Regions from separate parts of the Microbacterium sp. ABRD28 genome, predicted to be linked through region 1. Evidence: predicted binding sites of a transcription regulator. Region 1 holds the regulator's gene; each other region holds the start of a gene.
The links. Region 1 encodes LexA, which represses DNA repair genes until DNA is damaged. Its sites were predicted from a motif close to TCGAACANNTGTTCGA; they were not measured.

Region 1 (7,745 bases):
GCGCGCGGGCGTGCTCGTCGAGAACGCGCTGTTCGCGACACTTGATGCCACCGTGCGCCGCTCGGAGACATCAGACGGCCGGGTCTACACGATCTCCGACACCGTCGGATTCGTTCGGAACCTCCCGCACCAGCTCGTCGAGGCGTTCCGCTCCACCCTGGAGGAGGTCGGCGGCGCCGATGTGATCGTGCACGTCGTCGACGGCGCCCACCCCGATCCGGGCGCACAGCTGCAGACGGTGCGAGACGTGATCGGCGATGTCGGTGCGCGCGACACCCGCGAGATCGTGGTGTTCAACAAGGCCGACCTCGTCGACGCCGACACCCGGCTGGTGCTGCGCGGCCTCGTGCCCGACGCGCACTTCGTGTCCTCGCGCACGGGCGAGGGAATCGAGGAGCTGCGCGCGGCCATCGAAGACGCCTTGCCGCTGCCTGCTGTCGAGGTGCAGGCTGTGGTCCCCTACGATCGCGGTGACTTGGTGTCGGCCGCGCACGATTCCGGTCTCATCCTCAGCGAGGAGCACAGGGCGGAGGGAACCTACCTCCACGTCCACGTCGGTGAGCGGCTCGCTGCCGAACTCGCACCGTTCCGAATCTGACGGCTCGCAGAACCCCTGCGACCAGTTCAGCTGGTCGGCTCGAGGTCGAGCGGCGAGACGTCCGCCGGGGTGAAACCGAAGGCGGCGCCCAAGAAGGCGAGCTCTGTGCGCACCATGTCGACGACGGTCTCGCTGCGGCGGAATCCGTGCCCTTCACCGGGGTAGAGGACGTAGGCGTGGGGCACGCCTCCGGCGCGCAGCGCATCGCGGATGGCTTCGGATTGCGAGGGCGGAACCACGGCGTCCTCCTCTCCCTGCAGCAGCAGCACAGGAGTCTGGATGCGGTGGGCGTGGGTCAGCGGTGAACGCTCCAGGTAGACCGCCTCGCTGGCGGGAAGCGGGCCGATGAGGCCATCGAGGTAGCGCGATTCGAAGTCGTGCGTCTCGGACGCGAGCAGGCGGGCATCGGCCACGCCGTACCGCGAGATGCCGGCGCCGAATGCATCGGAGGCGACCAGCGCCCCGAGCACCGTCCAGCCTCCTGCCGATCCGCCGGCGATCGCGATGCGGGCGGGGTCGGCGGTTCCGTCCGCAGCGAGGAAACGGGCGATGTCGACGACGTCGTCGACATCGACGACGCCCCAGCGGCCGCGCAGACGTTCGCGGTATTCGCGACCGAAACCGCTCGAGCCTCCGTAATTGACCTCGACCACGCCGATCCCACGCGAGGTCAGGAAGAGCGTCTTCGGGCTGACCACACCGGGGGCGTGAGCGGTCGGACCGCCGTGGACGAGCACGACGTACGGGGGAAGGGCGTCTTCGGGTCCCTTCACCTCCGGGTGGGTCGGGGGGAACTCGACCGCATGGACGACGCCATGGCGCCCGTCGACGGTGAATCGTCGGGGCCGGGGCACCCATGCGGACAAGCCGTCGTCTTGCCAGCGGCCGCCTGTCAGAAGGTGGACGCCCGGTCGCGACGGCTCGCGCAGATCGATGCGCCACAGCCCCGCGGGAGCGTCTTCCGGGCTCCCTGACACGAGGACGTCGGTGCCTTCTGCGTCCTCCACAAGGAGGTTGCCCACCGCCGGAACAGGGATGCCGGTGACCACGCCGCCTGACGAGATGTGGACGAGCTCGTCGCTGCCGCGCGTGCGCACGGCGGCGACACCGTCGGCGAGCGGCGCGAACCACCGTGATCCGAGCACCCACAGCGGACCTCCGGTGTCGCGTTCATCCGGGGCGATCATCTCCGGCCGGTCTTCCGCGGGACCGAGACGGTGAAGGTTCCAGAACCCGCTCGCGTCGTCGGCGTAGAGGAGGGCGCCGTCGGCCGTCCATTCGGGCTGGAGAGCGGCGGAGGTGCCTCCGGCGACGCGTCGCCCCGCAGGTTCTCCGTCGTCGAGTCGGCGTACTCGGACCTCGGCCCGGTCCCAGGGCATGTGGGGGTGATCCCACGCGAGCCACGCGAGAGCGGATCCGTCGGGGGAGAGCGCAGGCTGCGCGACGAAGTCGCTCCCCGCCGTCAACGAGATCACGCGGTCGATGTCGTCGGCGGCCGACCCGTCGAGAGGGATCTCGACGATGTCGTGGCTGACGGCCTCACCGACGACCTCTCGGACCGCGAGCAGCCGCCCCCGGGACACACGGAGACCCCCGAGCGCCTGCCCCGACACGGCGGGTGTGAGTGGTGTGGGAGCCGACCCCGGAGTGAGGAGCCACACCCGCTGATCCGACTTCTCCACGAAGACGAGCCCGCCATCGGCGGTGGCACTCCATGCGCCGCCGCCGTACTCATGGACACGCGAGCGGACATTCCAGGGAGCGGGAAGCAGCGTGTCGACCTGTGAGCCCGGGACGGGCGCCCGCGGTGCGCGTCGCACGGTCGTTCGCCCCTGCTCTTCGGGGACCGTCTCGGCCCACCAGATCTCCTCCCCGACGAATCGAGCGCCGTCCAGCCGCGGCGAGGCGGCAGCCACCGCGTCCGCCGTGACGCGTGAGGGCCAGGTGCCGAACGGGAGCGTGCGGACGGGGGCGGACGCGGAGTCGTGAGGAAGAGGCTCGACCATGCGTCCACGTTACGGGCCCCCACGTTGCGGCCCGCCGCATCGCTACGGGCCCCACGTCGTCGGGGGGCCCCGACGTCTGTCAGACCGCGCGAAGGATCGCGACGACCTTGCCCAGAATGATCGCCTCGTCGCCCAGGATGGGTTCGAACGCGGTGTTGCGGGGGAGCAGCCACGTGTGGCCGTCACGCTGACGGAACGTCTTGACGGTCGCCTCTCCGTCCAGCATGGCAGCCACGATCTCGCCGTTCTCGGCCGTCCCCTGCGCACGCACGACGACCCAGTCGCCGTCGCAGATGGCCGCGTCGATCATCGAATCGCCGGCGACCTTCAGCATGAACAGTTCGCCCTTGCCGACCAGCTGTCGGGGGAGGGGGAAGACTTCCTCGACCTGCTGATCCGCCGTGATCGGGACACCCGCGGCGATCCGTCCGACCAGCGGGACGAGCGCGGCGTCCCCCACGGCCGGGGTGCGGTCGGCGGGGTTCTCCGCGGCGGTGCCGGGGAGGTCGATGAGCACCTCCATGGCCCGGGTCTTGCCGGGGTCGCGCCGGAGGTATCCGCTTAACTCGAGCTGATTGAGCTGATGGGTGACGCTGGACAGCGACTTCAGGCCGACGGCGTCGCCGATCTCGCGCATGCTCGGCGGATAGCCGTGGCGGGCGATCGAGCGCTGGATCACCTCGAGGATGGCCATCTGCTTGTCGCTCAGGCTCTTGCGCCGCCGCGTCTGCGGCTTGGTGTTCGGCTCGCTCATGTCTGCTCCTGTCTCCCCGGAATCCCGCCCCGGTCCTCCGTGACGTGATCGTCGCGTCTTCGAATGTCGGAGGTCGGTGGTGAGGTGTCCTCGTCGAAACCGTATCCGGTTCCGATCGGCGTCCACCGGACCTCGCTCGCGTGTCGCGTTCGATCGTTCGACGGATTCCGACCCGCTTGACAGCATTTCACATCGAAGATAGCTTCGGAAGAGAGGTTCGCATCCACCCGTCCCGGCCGACGGGTGGATGCGAACCCAGACCCGAAACGACACCGGCTGAGCCGGGAACGGGAGCACATCATGAGCGCGATCACGATTTCGACGGGAACCATGACGGGTGCCGCCGCGGCGACCCGGCTGCGGCTGACCGCCCGCGGGCGCCGTGTCCTCGCGACACTCGCCGCGCTGCCCGCCGTCGTCGCGCTGAGCGCGGCGATGATCAGTGGCGGCTCAGCGCTCGCCACTCGCGCCGACGGTGCGCCGGCCGGGGCCTTCGACACCGTCACGGTGCAGGCGGGTGACTCTCTCTGGGCGATCGCCGAGCGCGTGGCCCCTGCCGCCGACCCTCGGGATGTGGTTGCGGCCTTCAGCCGTCTCAACGGCCTCGACGCGGGACTCGTGTCGGCCGGCCAGGAGCTGGCGATCCCCGCGGAGTACGCCGACTGACCCGCAGGCCCGACGGGCGAGGCGCCGTACGATGGGAAGGGTGAGTGCGACGCTCGATGACCTTCCCATCCGCGACGATCTGAGGGGACGGACCCCCTACGGCGCGCCGCAGGCTCAACTGCCCGTGGCGCTGAACGTCAACGAGAACACCCACCCGGTTCCGGCGGAGGTGGCCGACGACATCCTCGACGCTGTGGCGATCGCGCTCCGCGAGGTGAATCGCTACCCCGACCGCGAGTTCACCGGTCTGCGCGAGCACCTGGCCGACTACCTCGGTCACGGCCTGGTCCGGGAGCAGATCTGGGCGGCCAACGGATCGAACGAAGTCCTCCAGCATCTCCTGCAGGCGTTCGCCGGCCCAGGGCGGACCGCCTTCGGATTCGCCCCGACATATTCGATGTACCCCCTGTTGACCCGGGGAACCGGAGCGACCTGGCAGGCGGGCACCCGCGCGCACGATTTCACGGTCTCCGCCGAGTCCGCCGCCGCCCAGGTGGCCGCGGCCCAACCCGATGTGGTGTTCCTGTGCGCTCCGAACAACCCGACGGGTACACCGCTCCCGCTCGAGGTCATCGACGCCGTCTACGGTGCGACGCGCGGCATCGTCATCGTCGACGAGGCCTATGTCGAGTTCGCGCCCCACGACGCCCCGTCCGCCGTGACGCTCCTGCCCGACCGGCCGCGACTGGTGGTCTCGCGCACGATGAGCAAGGCCTTCGCCTTCGCCGGAGCGCGTGTGGGCTACCTCGCCGCGGATCCGGCCGTCATCGACGCGCTTCGCCTGGTGCGCTTGCCGTACCACCTGAGCGCTCTGACCCAGGCTGCCGCGACCGCCGCGCTCCAGCATGCGCCGACGATGCTGCGGATGGTGGATGAGATCGTCGCGCAGCGCGACCGGATCTCGGCGACGGTGTCGGCCCTCGGGTACGAACCGTACGAGTCATGGACGAACTTCGTGCTGTTCGGAGGCGTGTCAGACCCCGCGGCGACATGGCAGGCGCTCTATGACCGGGGCGTGCTGATCCGTGACGTCGGCATCCCGCACCACCTGCGGGTGACGGCCGGCACCGACAAAGAGACCACCGCCTTCTTGGACGCCCTGGCGTCGATAGACTCGGGCGCATGACCCGTCCTGCGCGTACCGCGTCGCTTCGCCGTGCGACCAGTGAGTCCACCGTCGAGCTCGAGCTCGATCTGGACGGGACCGGTCGAAGCAGCATCCAGACCACGGTTCCGTTCTTCGACCACATGCTCACGGCCTTCGCGAAGCACTCCCTGACCGACCTCACCGTCCGTGCCCACGGCGACACCGACATCGACGCTCACCACACGGTGGAGGACACCGCGATCGTCCTCGGCCAGGCCATCCGCCAGGCTCTCGGCGACAAGGCCGGAATCTCCCGCTACGGCGACGCCATGGTGCCACTGGATGAGGCGCTCGCCCGCGCGGTCGTCGACATCAGCGGGCGGCCCTACCTCGTGCACGGGGGCGAGCCGGCAGGATTCGAGTTCCACCTGATCGGCGGCCACTTCACCGGCTCGCTCGTCCGGCACACCTTCGAAGCCCTCGCCGTCCACGGCGGGCTCACCCTCCACGTCGAGGTGCTGAGCGGCCGTGATCCTCACCACATCGCCGAGGCGGAATACAAGGCGTTCGCCCGGGCGTTCCGGGCGGCCAAGGCGTGGGACGCCCTGGTCGACGGCGTTCCCAGCACCAAAGGGGCTCTGTGAGCGACCGTCCGCTCGTCGCCGTCCTCGACTACGGGTCGGGCAACGTCCACAGCGCCGTCAAGGCGCTCGTCGAAGCCGGTGCCGATGCCCGCCTGACCGCCGACCCGGGACTGGTGCGCGATGCCGACGGACTCGTGGTGCCGGGCGTCGGCGCGTACCGGGCGGTGATGGAGGCGCTCCGGGCCCGGCGCGGGGACGAGCTCATCGAACGTCGGCTCGCCGGCGGCCTTCCCGTCCTCGGCATCTGCGTGGGCATGCAGGTCCTCTTCGAGTGGGGACGCGAACGCGGCGTCGACACCGCGGGGCTCGGCGAGTGGCCGGGCGAGGTGACGCAGCTCGACGCGCCGGTTCTTCCCCACATCGGATGGAACACCGTCACCCCCGATCCGCAGAGCCGGTTGTTCGCCGGGCTCGCCGATGAGCGCTTCTACTTCGTGCATTCGTTCGCCGCGAGAACCTGGGAGCTCGAGGTCCATGACCCCTTCCCCCAGCCGGCGCTGACATGGACGACCTACGGCGAGCCGTTCCTGGCCGCCGTCGAGAACGGGCCGCTCTCGGCCACGCAGTTCCACCCCGAGAAGTCGGGGGCGGCCGGCATACGGTTGCTGGCCAATTGGATCACGGGCCTTCGCAGGGCTACCCTCTGAAACCGTGCCTTCGCGCGGCGATCCTCCGCGCCCCACGACCCCGCAGGGAGCCATGAACGATTTCGCGTCCACGCCCGCTTTGACCCTTCTCCCCGCCGTCGATGTGGCGGGCGGCAAAGCGGTGCGACTGACCCAGGGTGAAGCCGGCAGCGAAACCAACTACGGCGACCCCGTGGAGGCGGCGCTGGACTGGGCCCGCCAGGGGGCCCAGTGGATCCACCTCGTCGACCTCGACGCCGCCTTCGGGCGCGGCAGCAATGCCGCGGTGCTGCGGAAGGTCATCAAGCAGGTCCGTGGCGTGCAGGTCGAGGTCTCCGGCGGTATCCGCGACGACGCCTCGCTCGAGGCCGCGCTCGAATCCGGCGCCGCCCGGGTCAACCTCGGTACGGCAGCCCTGGAGAACCCCGAGTGGGCGGCCGACGTGATCGGGCGCTACGGCGACCTCGTCGCGGTCGGCCTCGACGTCCGCGGCACGACCCTCGCCGCGCGCGGATGGACGCGCGACGGCGGCGACCTGTGGACGGTGCTGACGCGCCTCGAGAGCGCGGGCTGCAGCCGCTACGTCGTCACCGACGTCACCAAGGACGGGACGCTTCGCGGTCCGAACCTCGAACTGCTGCGCGAGATGACGGCGCGCACCCCGAAGCCGGTCGTGGCGTCGGGAGGGGTCTCGAGCCTCGACGACATCGCCGCCCTCCGCGAGTTGGTGCCCCTCGGCGTCGAAGGTGCGATCGTCGGCAAGGCGCTGTACGCCGGGGCCTTCACCCTGGGTGAGGCTCTGGATGTCGCCGGACACTGACCCCTCGCACGATCACCCCGCCCACGCCGACTCGGCGGGGGTGCCCTGGGAGGGGCGCGCCTTCCAGCCCAACCCGCACGCCGGTGACGACGGCCGTGCCGACCCGCAGCTGCTGGCGGCCCTTGAGGCGTTCCGGCGCGGCGAGGGCGATGAGCGGGCGGTCGTCGACGCCTACCGGACGGCGCGGCTTCTGATTCCGCTCATCGCGGAGAAGGGCGACGAGGGGGTGGGTCCGCACGGTCTCGCCGTGGACAAGACCCAGGAGCTGTCGATCGTGTCGGTGGCCGCCCCTGACGGTCGCCGCGTCCTCCCCGTCTTCACCTCCGTCGAAACCATGACGCGATGGGATGCCGGCGCACGTCCGGTGCCGGCGGACGGGGTGCGCACCGCCCTCGCCGTGGCCGCTGAGGACACCGAGCTGATCGTGATCGACCCGGGGTCGCCGACGGAGTTCGTGCTGCGGAGGCCCGCCGTGTGGGCGATCGCGCAGGGTGAGGGCTGGGAGCCCAGCTTCACCTCACCGGAGGTCTACGCCGGTCTTCGC
Region 2 (7,745 bases), 1.0 Mb from region 1:
CCGCTCACCGGTGGCGGTGTGGACCATGTCGAAGCAGTACTGCAGGGCGGCGAGCATCCCGAGGCCCAGCAGATCGAACTTCACCAGCCCCATCCAGGCCGCGTCGTCCTTGTCCCACTGGATGACGGTGCGATCCTCCATCCGGGCGTGCTCGATGGGGACGACCTCGCCGACGGGGCGGTCGGTGAGCACCATCCCCCCGGAGTGGATCCCGAGGTGGCGCGGGGCCTTCAGCAGCTCGGAAGCGTACTCGATCACCTGGGCCGGGATGTCGTTGTCGGGGCCCGATTCCAGCGACGCCCCCCAGCGCTCGACCTGCTTCGACCACGCATCCTGCTGCCCGGTGGAGTAGCCGAGGGCTTTGGCGACGTCGCGGACGGCGTTCTTGGGCCGGTACTGGATGACGTTAGCCACCTGGGCGGCGCGGTCACGGCCGTAGGTGGCGTAGACCCACTGGATGATCTCCTCGCGCCGGTCGGAGTCGAAGTCGACGTCGATGTCGGGCTCTTCATCCCGGAGGCTCGAGAGGAAGCGCTCGAAGGGCAGCTCGTAGGCGATGGCGTCGACGGCGGTGATGTCGAGCAGGTAGCAGACCGCGCTGTTGGCGGCAGACCCACGACCCTGACAGAGGATGCCGCGGCGCCGCGCCTCTTGCACGATGCCGTGCACGATGAGGAAGTAGCCGGGGAAGTCCTTGGTCTCGATGACCTGCAGCTCGCGCTCGATGCGGGCGCGGTTGTCGGCCGACAGGTCGGGATACTTGCGGGGAACGGCCTCCCAGACCAGGTGCCGCAGCCACGACATCGGCGTGTGCCCTTCGGGCACCTTCTGTCGCGGCAGCGCCGGGCGCGCGCGACGCAGCGGGAAGGCGAGCTCGTCGGCGAGCTCCACCGTGCGCGCCACCGCTCCGGGGTACCGGGCGAAGCGCTCGGCCATCTCGGCGCCCGAACGCAGGTGAGCCGCGGCATGGGCGGGCAGCCATCCGTCGAGCTCGTCGAGCCCTCGGCGCGCGCGGATCGCGGCGACGGCGGCGGCGAGCCGTGCCCGTTCGGGGGCGGCGTAGTGGACGTTGTTCGAGGCCAGGATGGGCAGGCCGCGTTCCCGGGCGAGGGCGGCGAGGACGTCGTTGTCGCGGGTGTCGGTCGGATTGCCGTGATCCGTCAGCTCCACGTTCACCGCCTCCGGGCCGAACAGCGCTACGAGGCGGTCGAGCGCCGCCGCGGCGCCCGCCGGTCCTTCCTCGGCGAGCGCGCGGCGAACCGCGCCCTTGCGGCATCCGGTGAGGATCGCCCAGTGCCCGTCGGCCCGCGCCGACAGCTCGTCGAGATCGTAGACAGGGCGTCCCTTCTCCGACCCCGCGAGCTGGGCTCGCGTGAGGGCGGCGGCGAGCCGGTGATAGCCCTCCTCCCCGCGGGCGAGCACCAGCAGGTGCGACCCCTCGGGGTCGGCGTCTCCTGCCCGCGACGGCGTGGGCGCCCGATCGTCGAAACCGAGCGACAGCTCTGCTCCGAACACGGTCTTCACCTGCAGGTTCTCGGCGGCCTCGGCGAACCGCACGATCCCGTAGAACCCGTCGTGGTCGGTGACGGCCAGGGCATGGAGGCCGAGACGCTCGGCTTCCTCTGCCAGCTCCTCCGGAGAAGACGCGCCGTCGAGGAACGAGAACGACGAGTGCGCATGCAGCTCGGCATAGGGCACCGTCTCCGCGGGCCGTTCGATGGCGGGCGGGACATAGGGGCCCCGCTTGTGCGACCAGGCGGGACTGTCTCCCCCGTCGGCCCCCGCGGGGATGTTGCGCGGTCGACGCCGGTCGCTGAGGACGCGCTCGAGCTCCGACCAGGGGACGCCAGGATTGTTGAAGCCCATCAGCGGCTCCGTCCGCATCGATCAGTCATAGCGACCCTCGGCGATCCACGTCCCGCCCACGCAGACCAGCAGCCAGGCGGTGCGGTCGGCGTCGACCACCTGGAACCGGTGCGCACGACGGCTGCGGGCGGCATCCCACGTGCGCTCCACGATCGGCCAGGGACCCGCCCACTCCCTGATCGCCCGGGGGCGCCCCGACTCCACCAGCACCGAGGGCGTCGCCGTCATCCGATCGCGCTCGTCGACGGCGACCGGCCCTCCCTCCCCGGTGACGACCTGCACCGGCACCGGCTCGGGGAAGACGGTGCCCGGGAGGGGGTCGGGAAGGCTCCCCGGCCAGGGGCGGGTGCGCTCCGCGGTCACGACGGTGCGGTCTCCCCAGGGCACGAGCACCTGGCGCTCGGTGAGCCACCGCCCCCCTCCCACCTCGGCCGTCATCACGCCGCGATGGCCGAGCATCGCCTGCACGCGGGAGAGGACATGGTGGACCCGCTCGTCGGTCCCGGCGCCGAACATCGCCGGGGCGTGGTGCGAGGCGGCGTCCACCGCCTCGGGTGAGATGCGCACGAGCGCCACGCCGCTGGCCAGCACTCCCCCGCCGTCGCCGGTGGCCTCTTCGGCGAGCTGCCATCTGACCCGGTCCACGACCGCCGCCGCATCGAAGGAGTTCGGATGGAGCCAGACCCGCTCGCTGCGCTCTCCGCGGTCTCCGGTGAGCTCGACCCGCAATTCGGTGCAGACGAGGTCGATCGCGCCGAGACGCGAGATGAACTCGTCGGCCGCGATGCGCAGGGCGAACGCCACCTGCTCGGCGATCTCGAGGGGCGGTTCGAAGGCGACCTCGCGATGCAGCTCGGGAGGAGGCACGCGCGGCTCGACGGGACGCGAATCCAGACCCGACGCCAGGCGGTGCAGCCGCATGCCCGGCTCGCCCAGCCGTTCCCGCACCCGCTCGGAGTCGAGACGGCTGAAGTCGCCGAGCGTCTGCACCCCCAGGCGCGCCAGCAGCGCCACGACATCGGGATCGGCGAGGGCGGTGATCGGAAGAGGCGCGAGGAAGCCCGCCGCACCCCCGGTGGGAACGACCGAGACCGGATCGGAGGCGCGGGTGATGCGCGCGGCCTGTTCGGCGGTGAAGGGGCCGTCGGCGATGCCCGCGCGCACGTCGGCGACGCCCTGCGCACGGACCGTGCTCACGAGCACGCGGGCGGCCTCGGTCTCGCCCCCGTAGTACCGGGCAGGCCCGCGGGCGCGCAGCGCGCACAGACCCGGGCGGATGATCTGCACCCCCGGCGCCCGCTCCTCCAGCGCCGCCACCAGCGGCGCGAACGCGCGGTGATCGCGGGCGTCGTCGGCGTCGACCACGCGCAGTCCCGGGCACCGGGACTGCGCGTCCCGGCGACGCTGTCCGCGGCGGACCCCCTCGGCACGGGCCGTCGCCGAGCAGGCGGTCACCATCCCCCCGGCGATGATGGCCACCGGGGCGTCCTCGGCGACCGGAGCGGAGCCGGCGGCGTCCCGCGCCAGCGCCGCCACGGGCCAATCCGGGAACCACAGCACGAGGCTGCGCACCGGGGCGTCGGAGCGCATCAGCCGACGGCCTCGAGACGGGGAAGAGCCGGGACCGCCGATGCCGCCGAGCGGACGGCGCCGACGCCACCGTCGGCCGCGGGAAGGCTCATCCGCGCGCGCCGGGGCATCGGCCACCGCCGGCTGCGCACATCGATCGTGACCTCGCGCGCCGCCAGGTACCCGTGTCCTCGCCCCACCCCCGACCACTCCGGGTCGGCGAGATCCAGCGAGGCCTCGGCCTGAGGCCACGGCCCCTGCACCAGCAGCACCGCTGCGCGATCACGCAGGCGCGCCCCCAGCCGAGACACCTCGGCATCCGCCGCTCTGGCCGCCGGGCGCACCGCGACCACCGGGATGACCTCGGCGAGGGTCGCGGCGACCGCCAGCCACCGCGGGCCGGGATCGGGCACGAGGACGAGATGGGACAGATCCACGCCCGCGCTCTCGGCGGCTTCGACGCCGAAATCGGGCATGCCCACCACGGCGCACCAGGTGCCGTCCTGCGAGGGACCGGCCAGCAGCGCCGCCAGCAGCGAGGCGGAGCGGGTGAGCGAGTAGGCCGATCCGGTGCGCAGCCCTCCCCCAGGCAGGATGCCGGTCAACGGGGCGAGGACCGGCAGCACCGGGGCATCCATCCGGCGCCCCTGCACACGTTCGAGTTGCGCGCGGAGGCGATGCACTTCACCGCGAACCTCGTCGCGGGTCGTCTCGCTCTGCACGATCGCCCTCACCTCCACAGGGTAGAACATGTGTTCTACGAACTCAACGCCTGTGGTGAGCGTAAGAGGGGCCTCCGACATCCTCAGCGCGGGGAAACGCGGAGGATGTTCGAATCACGGGTGCGTCGGCGACATCCGGATCGTCTCTGCGAGCGCGTCCCTGCCGATGCCGAGCGGCACCGGCGGATCCCCCGCCACGCTCACCTCGTAGTCGCCCCGGAAGCCTGTGACGCGCACGCGCCCGTCGGCGTCGGTGCGCACGGTCGCCCGCGACACCCACCACTCGTCCGCGATCATCCGGTGCAGTGCGTCGTACGCGGGCTTCGGTGAGCCGTCGGCGCGGACCAGCCCGCCGGGCGCCCCCAGCCACATGCCGCGGTCGCTGAATCCCCAGAAGGTGATGGCCTCGACCGCCGGATGCGACACGAGCGACCGGTAGTGCCGTTCGATCTCGTCGGCCTGCCGGGCCTCCCCCTCCGGTGTCGACGGCCAGTGGTCGACCCGGTAATCGTTGAGGTCGTCGATCTCAGGAGGCATCAGGTCGCCGGACAGCAGGGTCGTCTCGGTGAAGTGCAGCGGCAGACCGAACCGGGCGAAGCGGTCGGCGACCTCGAGGATCTCCTCCTCTCCGCGGTACCCCTGGTGCATGTGCGTCTGCAACCCGATCGCATCCGGGCGGATGCCCGCATCCAGCATCTCGTCGATGACGCGCTCGTACGCCGGCGACAGATCGAAGTCGTTCACGAGCAGAAAGGCGTTCGGGTTGGCCTCTCGCGCCTCCTCGAAGGCCAGCCGCAGCATCGCCAGGCGGCCGCGATCCTTCGCCAGCCTCGTGATGCCGTTGTCGCCGTTGTCGAAGACCGGCATGATCACCGTCTCGTTGATGGCGTCCCAGGTGTCGACGATCCCCGCGAAATCGGCGACGTCGCGGCGGATGCGCTCGCGCTGCGCGCGCTCGATCTCGTCGAGCTCGAGGTCGAGCAGCCAGGGCGCAGTCACGGTGTGCCAGACGAGCGGATGCCCCTTCAGCGTCACACCGCGTTGTCGCAGCCACTGCGCGGTCCGGCGCATCTCGGCCGTGCGCGGAGCGCCGCGGGTCGGCTCGAACCTCCCCCAGTAGAACGGAAGGGTCGCGGCGTTGTGGATCTGCAGCCAGAGCTCGGCCTCTGCCGCCGTCAGCTGCCACTCCCCGGTCAGGTCCTCGTCGTCACCGACGTCGAATCCGGTGTTGCCGAAGGCGAACTCGTGACGAGTCTGGATGATCGTGACCTCGGCGTTCGCGATCGGCTCGTCGTCGACACCGACGACCGTGACGACGGCCTCACCGAGGCGGTGTGCGGGAACGGTGCCGAGGGCGACGGCGGGTGGCGCGACAGTGTGCATCCGTCGATGCTACGAACCGCGCGGTTCAGCGCCGCCATGCCGGCGCTCTTTTCGAAAGAGCTTGCGCCGCGGCGCTCAGGCCGCCAGGGCCAGATACGGCTCCCACCGGGGGTCGGAGCGCTCGGTGCCGCGCACCGTCCACTGCCCGCCCCGCGGTGGCTGCGGGGTGATGCGCAGCTCCCACGCCATCTCTTGCGGCGTGCGATCGCCCTTGACGTTGTTGCAGCGCAGGCAGCAGGCCACGAGGTTCTCCCACGAGTCCGCTCCGCCCCGCGATCGCGGCAGGATGTGATCGATCGTCGACGCGGTCTTTCCGCAGTACCCGCAGCGGTGCCCGTCGCGGCGCAGCACGCCCCGTCGGGTGACCGGCACGCGCCGGGCTCCCGGGACGCGCACATATCTGGTCAGGAGGATGACCGCGGGGCGATCGTACGCCCCGGTCGCCCCCCAGACCGGTTCGTCGTGGATGTGCTCCACGACGGTGGCCTTGTCGTTCATCACGAGCACGAGCGCCCGCTTGAACGACACGACGGCCAGGGGCTCGTAGCCCGCGTTCAGCACCAGAGTGCGCATTCCTGTTCCCCTCGAATGGCCGGGACGGCTTTCACGGTTATTCGACTCGTGACGTTTCGAGGGGCTGAGGGCATGAAAAAAGGCGCTGTCTACAGACAGCGCCTTGGCGCCACGGTCACACCGTGGCCTCCATCGACATGATGCCGAAGGACGAGCAGGCCCAACGCATCCATGGTTCGGATACGTGGTGCGCCGTCCATCGGCTCCCTCCGCTTCTCTAGAGCGTCAGCTGACCTCAGGCTAATGCACGCGACACGCCCGGGGGTTCAGCGACGTGAACATCGTGTGACGTGTCGACGAACGACGCGGGCGCCGGGATCTCTCCCGGCGCCCGCGTCATTCAGTGCTGTGCGTCATCCCGCGTTGGCGAGCAGCCATTCGTAGGAGTCGACGACGGAGCCGTTGATGTAGGTCTCGAAGTGCAGGTGGCAGGCGGTCGAGCGCCCGGTGCTGCCCACGAGGCCGATGATCTGACCGGCCGAGACGGTCTGGCCGGCCTGGACGGCGCGGCTGCCGTAGGTCATGTGGCCGTAGAGCGTGGACACGCGCTGGCCGTTGATGACGTGGTCGATGGTGACGGCGACGCCGTAGCCGCCGTAGCTCTCCTGCGAGACACGGACCACGCCGGCCGCTGCGGCGAACAGCGGCTCGCCGCAGGGAGCGAGCATGTCGGTTCCCATGTGGGCGCCGCCGCGCGCGAACGTGCGGTCGCCGACGGTGAAGCCCGAGAGCGGCCAGCGCACCTCGCCGGTGCCCGGGGCCACCATGGTGAGGTCGACGTTGGCACGGGAGCCCGACGAAGACGACGACGACGCCGCCGCCGACGCAGCGAGTTCGGCCGCGATGCGCGCACGCTCAGCGGCGGCCTCCTCGGCCTTCTTCTTCTCGATCTCCTCCGCGGTGGTGGCGGAGTAGCTGCTGCGGGAGAGTTCCGCCGCGCCCGCGTCGGAGGCGACCACGAGCGACTGGGCGTCGTCGACGGCCACCTGCTGCAGCGTCATCGGATCGGCGGTGGCACTCTCGACCGCGGCGTAGGCGGGCAGCGCCACGGTGGCGATCAGCCCACCCACCATCGTCAGGATGACGAGGGTGCGCGCGGGCTTGCGGCCCGTTCGGGGCCGTCTGCTCTTGGGCGGAGCGGTCACCACCGGGCGGGCGGTCGTGACGGATGTCGTGCGGGCCGAGGCCTTGCGTCGGGTGCGGTCTCGGCGTTCCAGCCCCGGTCCGTCGGTCACCGATGGAGACTCGGGGGTGTTCTGATGATCGGCCATTGTCCTCCGGCGCCTCCGCGCGGTCTGCGCTGGCTCGTCGACACTCAGTGTGGGGGCACGATGTGCGGGGCGGGCCGCGTGAACGACGAGCCGATGAGGCAATTCACGCGGAGTCCGTCGGCGGGCTTCTCGCCTGTGGACCCTCAGAGGCTACCCGAAGGTAACGAATAAGTCACGTTGCGAGGATCTGGACCTCGTCGTCGACGAGGAAGATGTGCGATGCCACCTCGACGGGAAGCTCCAGCGCTTCGTCGTTGTCGTCCATCTCCACGAGCACGTAACCCTCGCTGTAGCGGTAGCTGCCGGTGCCGCCGGGAACGACGCCGGCCGCCTTCAGCTGCTGCAGCAGTTCGGGGTCGAC
Region 3 (7,745 bases), 970 kb from region 1:
GGACGTCGCTCACGGTCTACCTGACCGCCGCCGACACCCCGCTGACCATCGACGAGCTCCGGCAGCTGCAGGTGCCCACCGCCACCGGGCCGATCCCGCTCGAGCAGATCGCCACCGTCGAGGAGTCGGCGGGCCCCGCGTCGATCACGACCGAGGGGGGACAGCGCACCGCGACGGTGACCGTGACCCCCTCGACCGACGACCTCAACGTCGCCTCGGCGACGGTCACCGAGGCGCTCGCCGACGTCGATCTGCCCACCGGCGCCGACGCCGAACTCGGCGGCGTCGTCTCCGAGCAGCAGGACGCCTTCACCCAGCTGGGCCTGGCGCTCCTCGCCGCGATCCTCATCGTGTACATCGTCATGGTTGCGACCTTCAAGTCGCTGCGGCAGCCGCTGGAACTGCTGATCTCGGTGCCGTTCGCCGCGACCGGTGCCATCCTGCTGCTCGTCGTCACCGGCATCCCGCTGGGCGTGCCGTCACTCATCGGCGTGCTGATGCTCATCGGCATCGTGGTGACCAACGCCATCGTGCTCATCGACCTGGTGAACCAGTACCGCGAGAAGGGGCTGTCGTCGCACGACGCCACGATCGCGGGCGGGTCGCGCAGGCTCCGGCCGATCCTCATGACCGCGCTCGCGACCATCTTCGCCCTCACCCCGATGGCTCTCGGCATCACCGGCAGCGGCGGGTTCATCTCGCAGCCCCTCGCGGTGGTGGTGATCGGCGGGCTGATCTCGTCGACGGTGCTGACGCTCCTCGTCCTTCCGACGCTCTACAACCTCATCGAGGGAGCGAAGGAGCGACGCGAGGCTCGCCGCCGACTCCGCGACGGCGAGGGTGCACTCGCCCCCGCCGAGGGTGCACTCGCTCCGGCCGAGGGTGCACTCGGCGTCGGTTCGGCGGGTCTCACCCGCCGCCAGCTGCGTCAGCAGGCGGGCGTCGCGACCGGCGCGATCGCCGTGGCCGTGCCCCTGATCGAGGAGGCTCCGGATGTCGAGACGCCGGCGGCGGACGATGAGGATGCCGCCGAGGGCGACGTCGTCCTGGAAGAGACCACGGTGCCCGACGATCTGCCGATGATCGAGCAGGACCCCGACATCGAGACGCCGATGCCCCCGGAGGAGTCGCTCGAGGAGTCGACGCCTATGGGTGGGTCGGCCGACGGCGATTCAGGTGCTGACGGACCGGAACCGGACCACGGCGAGCCGGCTGCTGAGGCCGACGAGGCGGAGTCGACGTCAGAAGGTGCATCGCCGGAAGGTGCATCGCCCGACGGCGTGTCGCGCGACGAGGAATCCGGCGACGAGGGGCGCGACGCGCGGTGACCGGCGCCGGTCGGCCGAGACGGCGGGCCGCGGCCTGCGTCGGGACAGCGGTCGCACCGAACGGGGTGATCTCGCGGCGGGGTGTGGCCGCGGCATCCGTCGTCGGGCTGATCTTCGTCGTGACGGCGCCGTGCGCGCTGACGGGCGCGCGATAGGCGAGCGCCCGCGGAAGCACGCCGAGCCACACGAGCATCAGCGAGAACGCCACGATCTCGAACAGCGCGAGCGTGATGAAGCCCGCGGTGAGGATCACCATGCCGATCGCGAGGGTCGCGACGCAGAACAGCGTGAACCGGCGGAAGGCGTGGTGGCGTCCGCGGATGCCGAGGCTCGACGCGACCATCGTGAGGAACGACAGCCCGAGGCCTGACGCGGCGAGGTCGTGGAGGACGACGCTGACGGGGATCGGGATCATCCCGACGACGGTGAGGTGCAGCCCCGCCGACACGACGGATCCGCGGAAGATCCGACGGGTGCGGCGACCCACCCCCTGCGGGAGGGCGACGGCCAGGAGCACGCCGTACGCGGCGAGGAAGAACCCCGAGAAGAGCACCGTGGAGTTGAACAGCTTGCTCGAAACCGTGCTGAACGTGCCGAGCTGCGAGAAGTGAAGGTGCCACCAGTCGGGGTCGGTGGTCGTGAGGATCGCCAGGAGCACGCCGACCGGCAGGGACGAGATCGCGATGGTGCCGAGGCGGTGGACGCGCGGCAGGGCGACGGGGGATGCCGGGAGCGTGGCCGCGAGCGCAGCGGGGAAGGGAGCCGTGGCCGGAAGGGTCGCGGTGGTCATGCTGCTCACGATCGGTCGGGCGACGACGGCGTACCGATGGCCGGTTGTGCCCAACCGCTCCTCCGGGAGGTCGACGCGGGTAAGGAAAGGAGGATCCCCCGGGCCAAGCGGTTCCAGCCCGTTGGTGTGAATGGTAGCGCGTGCACATGACAAGCGGACACGCCGTCGGTCGGGGCTCTCACAGGCTGGGACGGTAGGCTGGGGCACGTCGGGCTGAGGACACCGCCAAGTTGTGACGGCTTCTGTGAGTTCTCACGGCCGATTCCCGCGCCCTCTGCCATCGCGAGCCGGCGCTTCACACCACAGGAATGGCCCCCGGCCGGCGATTGCCCGGGTTGCTCGAGCGTGTTCTCGAGCGCTGTTCTCGTGCGAGCACGAAGGACCTCATCATGAGCCCCAAGAACAAGAAGCCTGCCGGCGGACGTCCGGCACGCAACTACGACCCGCGCTACGCCGCGGGCTCGAGCTACCAGGACCGCAAGCGACGCCCCGCCGACGGCGCAGGCTCCGGCGGCTCCGGCGCGAAGGCCGGAAGCCGCAGCCCCGGACACCGCGGCTACCGCGCGAACGACGGTGCGACCGACAGCCGCCCGGGCGCCTCACGCGAGTGGGTGGCCCGCGAAGCGAGCGAGCCGAAGCGCCGCTGGAGCGCGCAGGAGAAGGCCGGCCGCGACGAGGCCCGCGCGATCCGTTCGCAGGCACGCGGCGACCGCGGCTCATACGCCCGCCAGGGTGACGACCGTCCCGCCCGCCGCTACGACGGTGGCGACCGTCCGGCCCGCCGCTTCGAGGACGACCGTCCGCAGCGTCGCTTCGAGGATCGTCCCGCACGTCGCCTCGAGGATCGTCCCGCGCGTCGCACCGACGATCGTCCGGCGCGTCGCACCGACGACCGTCCGGCCCGTCGCTTCGAGGACGACCGTCCGGCCCGTCGCTTCGAGGGTGGCGACCGTCCGCAGCGTCGCTTCGAGGATGACCGCCCGCAGCGTCGCTTCGAGGATCGGGCGCCCCGCCGAGATGACGACCGTCCCTCCCGTCGGATCGACGACCGTCCGCAGCGTCGCTTCGACGACCGTCCTGCGCGCTCCGGCGACGACCGTCCGGCACGTCGGTATGACGACCGCCCCCAGCGCCGCACCGACGACCGCCCCCAGCGCCGCTACGACGAGAACCGTCCCGCTCGCCGCTTCGAGGACCGTCCCGCTCGCCGCTTCGAGGACCGCCCCCAGCGCCGCTACGAAGAGGACCGCCCTTCGCGTCGCACCGATGACCGCCCCGTGCGCTCGGCGCACGCCGAGGCGCAGCTCGATGTCGTCCACGAGCGCCTGCAGGCCGAAGCCGTCGAGGCTCACGAGGTCGAGAACGTCGGCTTCGGCGACCTCGGTCTCGGCGAGAACATCGTCAACCGCCTGACGGAGCTCGGCGCCTCGACGCCGTTCCCGATCCAGGCGGCGACCATCCCCTCGATCATCGAGGGCCGCGACGTGCTCGCGCGCGGTCGCACCGGTTCGGGCAAGACCATCGCCTTCGGCGCCCCCCTGGTCGAGGCGATCCTGCGCGCGCAGGCCGGACAGCGTCGCCAGCAGGGCCGCGCCCCCCAGGCGCTGATCCTCGCGCCGACCCGCGAGCTCGCCCTCCAGATCGACCGCACGGTGCAGGCGCTGGCGCGCAGCGTCGGTCTCTTCACCACCCAGATCTACGGCGGCGTGCCCCAGGCTCGCCAGGTGGGCGCCCTCCGCAAGGGCGTCGACATCATCGTCGGCACCCCCGGACGTATCGAAGACCTCGTGGAGCAGGGCAAGCTCGACCTCTCGCAGGTGAAGATCGCCGTCCTCGACGAGGCCGACCACATGTGCGAGCTGGGCTTCCTCGAGCCGGTGCAGCGGATCCTCCGCCTGACCGCCGAGGGATCGCAGAAGCTCCTCTTCTCCGCCACCCTCGACCGTGAGGTCGCCGCTCTCGTCGAGGAGTTCCTCGTCGAACCGGCCGTCTACGAGGTCGCCGGCGAAGACCAGGACTCCAGCACGATCGAGCACCGCGTGCTCGTGATCGATCACCGCGACAAGGCCGAGATCGTCACCGCCCTCGCCGACCGCGACGGGAAGACCCTCGTCTTCGCCCGCACCCGCGCCTACGCCGAGATGCTCGCCGAGCAACTCGACGACGCGGGGATTCCGGCACTGGCTCTGCACGGCGACCTGAACCAGGGCAAGCGCACGCGCAACCTCGAGCGCCTGACTTCAGGCCGGGTGCGGGTGCTCGTCGCCACCGATGTCGCCGCGCGCGGCATCCACGTCGACGACATCGATCTCGTGGTCCAGGCCGACGCGCCCGATGAGTACAAGACCTACCTGCACCGCTCGGGCCGTACGGGTCGCGCGGGCCGTGCCGGCACCGTCGTGACCCTGGTCACGCGTCAGCGTCGTCGCCGCATGTCGGAACTGCTCAGCCGCGCCGAGATCGAGGCGCCCTTCGAAGACGCCCGTCCCGGTGACGAGGTCGTCGAGGCCCTCGCCGGTCGTCCGACGGTCGCCGACCTCACTTCCTGACGCCCGACCTTCCGGCGTTCAGGCCGGTGCGCAGAGCGAGGGGGCCGACGAGGCGAGGGCGGGCAGGTTCAGAAGAGGGGCGGCTGCGCCGGCGGCGCAGAGGCGGCACGTCGGCCGCGCGACGTCGTCATCACCGTGGCGGCCAGCCGCGCGCGGTCGGCGGCCTCGTGCGAGAGCGGCATGCCGCCCGCGCCGGGGCCGCCCGCCAGCCCCGCGTACCGTGTGGCGCGCGGGTGCGCGTCATCCTCCGCCCCGCCCTCGAGGCGGTACGCGCGCAGCAACGGGCGGACGCGGCGCGCGAGCCACGTGCGGTACGCCTTCGGGGCGGTCGCCGAGACCCCCGGGTACAGCCCCCGGTACGACGACACCAGCTCGGGGCGCTCGCGCGCCAGCCACTGCAGGAACCACTCCTTGGCCCCCGGGCGCAGGTGCAGGGCACCGTAGACGACCCGCGATGCGCCGGCATCGCGGATCCGACCGAGAGCGTCGTCGATCGCCGCCACCGAGTCGGTCAGGTGGGGCAGGATCGGCATGAGGAACACCGTGACCGCGAATCCGGCGTCCACCGCCGCCCGTACGGTGTCGAGCCGCGCCGCAGCGCTCGGCGTCCCCGGCTCGAGAGCAGACTGGAGGGCGTCGTCGAAGACGGCGATCGACATCGCGATGGTGACCGGGACGGATGCCGCGGCATCGGCCAGCAACGGCAGATCACGTCGGAGCAGCGTGCCCTTGGTCAGAATCGAGAACGGCGTCCCCGATGCGCTGAGGGAGTCGATGATGCCCGGCATCAGCCGATAGCGGCCCTCGGCCCGCTGGTACGGGTCGGTGTTCGTGCCGAGTTGCACCGGGTCGCGCAGCCAGGTCGACTTCGCCAGCTCCCGTCGCAGCACCTCCACCGCGTTGATCTTGACGACGATCTGCGAGTCGAAATCCTTCCCCGCGTCGAGCTCGAGGTACTCGTGGGTTCCCCGCGCGAAGCAGTAGGAGCACGCATGAGAACAGCCGCGGTAGGGATTGATCGTCCAGTCGAAGGGCATCGCCGACGACCCCGGAACGCGGTTCAACGCCGACTTCGCCATCACCTCGTGAAAGGTGATCCCCGCGAATTCTGGCGTCGTCACCGACCGCACCAGCCCGTTGAGGTATTCGAGACCGGGCAGCGCCGCGGCATCCGCCACGCCCAACTGCTGCCCCTGCCATCGCATGATTCCAGGGGAACACGTCTTCGAAACTCTGTCAAGGTCATGGCGGACGATGATCGAAGATGGTCCGGCCGGGGTGGCCACAGGACGCACATGCGGGAAGAATGAGGGGGTGCAGGCGCCCCCTCCTCACATTCCTCCCCTCACCCGTCGCGAAGCCAGAGAGCGCGCCCGGGCGCTCGACGCTGTGCGCACGCCGGGCGTCGAGGCGGCGCCGGCGCGCCGGGGGTCTTCGCTCGGCGGCCCGGGTGTCCCCCTGGCGCGCCACGCGCGAAAGCGCCACCGTCGCTGGCCGTCGGTGCCCGTGACGGCCGCCCTCGTGGCGGCGTTCGTGTTCGGCTCGAGCGCCAGCGTCACCGCTGCGGTCACCGGTCTCACCCCCGACGCCCCGCCCCCCGCGGCCGCCGCACCAGAGGCATCCGCACCTCCCGCTCCGCTCAGTGCGTTCATCGCCCCGGCGACGGCGGCGCCCACCCCGCCACCCCTCGCGCCCGTGCCGGCCACCGACCTTCCTGTCGTCGAGCAGCAGCAGGTCGCCGGACAGGATGTGTGCGCCGACCCCGCGGTGACCTCCGCGCTCGCCGCGCTGGACGAGGCTGCGGTGATCTCCGCGGTCGGCGGCATCGGGCCTTTCCGTGAAGCGGTCGCCGCAGGCACCGCGCCGTGCCTGCGGCTCGACGACCCGAACCTCAGCTGGGTGGTGGTCAACAAGACCCGCCCCTTCGCCCCGATCGATTGGGCGCCCGGCTCGGTCGTCTTCCCCGAGGGCGTCCGCAACCTCGGCGAGGGAGCCCTGGCTCCCGAGGCGGCCGCGGCGCTCACGGCGATGGTGTCCGCGGCGGCCGCCGCGGGCGTGGGCGAGATCGGGCTGCAGAGCGCCTTCCGGTCGTACACCACGCAGCAGACCTCGTACGGCGTCCAGGTCGCCGATCGCGGTGTGGAGGGTGCCGACCTCGTCAGCGCGCGACCCGGTCACAGTGAGCACCAGTCGGGCCTCGCCGCCGACGTCGTGCCGTGCGCGAATGGGGCCTGCGGCACCCTCGACGACCTCGCCGCCACGCCGCAGGGGGCCTGGATCGCCGAGCACGCGTGGGAGTTCGGCTGGATCGTCCGGTACCAGGAGGGGCGGACGGATGTCACGGGCTACGCGCCCGAGCCCTGGCACCTTCGCTATGTCGGCCCCGACATCGCGCGAGCGATGCACGAAGGCAACTTCACCACTTTAGAGGAGTTCTTCGGCCTGCCGGCGGCTCCGACTTACGGCTGATCGCCGATCGCTCGGGATCGAGAAATCGTTACTATAGTCCCGCCCTGATGTCAAATTGCGGTTCTAGCATGAATCCAGGAACCGCCCAGGTTCCTCTCAGCACCGGCCGACACCGACGTTGAGCCCTTCGGCTTCCCCGCCGCCGTTGTCTCAAGGAGTGGTCATGGATTTCTCCATCGTGCAATCGTTCTTCATGCTCGGTTTCGTCGCCATGGCGGCCGGCACGTTCTGGTTCTTCATGGAGCGGAACGACCTCAAACCCGAATACCGATCCGTGGCGAGCTACGCCGCGGTCATCACGCTCGTCGCCGCGATCCTCTACTACGTGATGAAGGACGTCGTGCAGTTCCCCGGCGGCGACATCACAGCGGCGGAGGTCGATGCGACCCTGCCGCTCCGCTACATCGACTGGCTCATCACCACGCCGCTGCTGCTGGTGGAGTTCGGCCTCATCCTCGCGATCGCCGGCGCGGTGCGTCGCGGTTTCGTGGCGCAGCTCATCGTCGCCGACATCATCATGATCGTGTTCGGCTACCTCGGTGAGATCGGCGTTCCCGGATCGGCGCCGAACTGGATCTTCTTCATCATCTCGGTGCTGGCGTGGCTGTA

Region 2: the regulator LexA is predicted to act here: its motif matches at 4,180-4,195, upstream of imuA' (DnaE2-dependent mutagenesis accessory factor ImuA').
Region 3: the regulator LexA is predicted to act here: its motif matches at 5,881-5,896, upstream of DT073_RS03605 (Rv2578c family radical SAM protein).

Annotation. Positions count from the first base shown of each region.
Region 1 covers NZ_CP031015.1:1,676,507-1,684,251, forward strand. The annotation lists gene hflX (GTPase HflX) at 1-598, shown strand, start outside; gene DT073_RS08095 (dipeptidyl-peptidase 5) at 625-2,604, opposite strand; gene lexA (transcriptional repressor LexA) at 2,684-3,358, opposite strand; gene DT073_RS08105 (LysM peptidoglycan-binding domain-containing protein) at 3,659-4,024, shown strand; gene DT073_RS08110 (histidinol-phosphate transaminase) at 4,056-5,150, shown strand; gene hisB (imidazoleglycerol-phosphate dehydratase HisB) at 5,147-5,755, shown strand; gene hisH (imidazole glycerol phosphate synthase subunit HisH) at 5,752-6,402, shown strand; gene priA (bifunctional 1-(5-phosphoribosyl)-5-((5-phosphoribosylamino)methylideneamino)imidazole-4-carboxamide isomerase/phosphoribosylanthranilate isomerase PriA) at 6,455-7,201, shown strand; gene DT073_RS08130 (SseB family protein) at 7,185-7,745, shown strand, end outside.
Region 2 covers NZ_CP031015.1:2,676,056-2,683,800, forward strand. The annotation lists gene DT073_RS12905 (error-prone DNA polymerase) at 1-1,866, opposite strand, end outside; gene DT073_RS12910 (DNA polymerase Y family protein) at 1,888-3,456, opposite strand; gene imuA' (DnaE2-dependent mutagenesis accessory factor ImuA') at 3,456-4,169, opposite strand; gene DT073_RS12920 (endo-1,4-beta-xylanase) at 4,272-5,540, opposite strand; gene DT073_RS12925 (HNH endonuclease) at 5,616-6,113, opposite strand; gene DT073_RS12930 (M23 family metallopeptidase) at 6,467-7,348, opposite strand; gene DT073_RS12935 (iron-dependent transcriptional repressor DtxR) at 7,557-7,745, opposite strand, start outside.
Region 3 covers NZ_CP031015.1:702,836-710,580, forward strand. The annotation lists gene DT073_RS03590 (efflux RND transporter permease subunit) at 1-1,328, shown strand, start outside; partial or broken gene DT073_RS16030 (hypothetical protein) at 1,558-2,118, opposite strand; gene DT073_RS03600 (DEAD/DEAH box helicase) at 2,508-4,667, shown strand; gene DT073_RS03605 (Rv2578c family radical SAM protein) at 4,736-5,872, opposite strand; gene DT073_RS03610 (M15 family metallopeptidase) at 5,982-7,136, shown strand; gene DT073_RS03615 (bacteriorhodopsin) at 7,300-7,745, shown strand, end outside.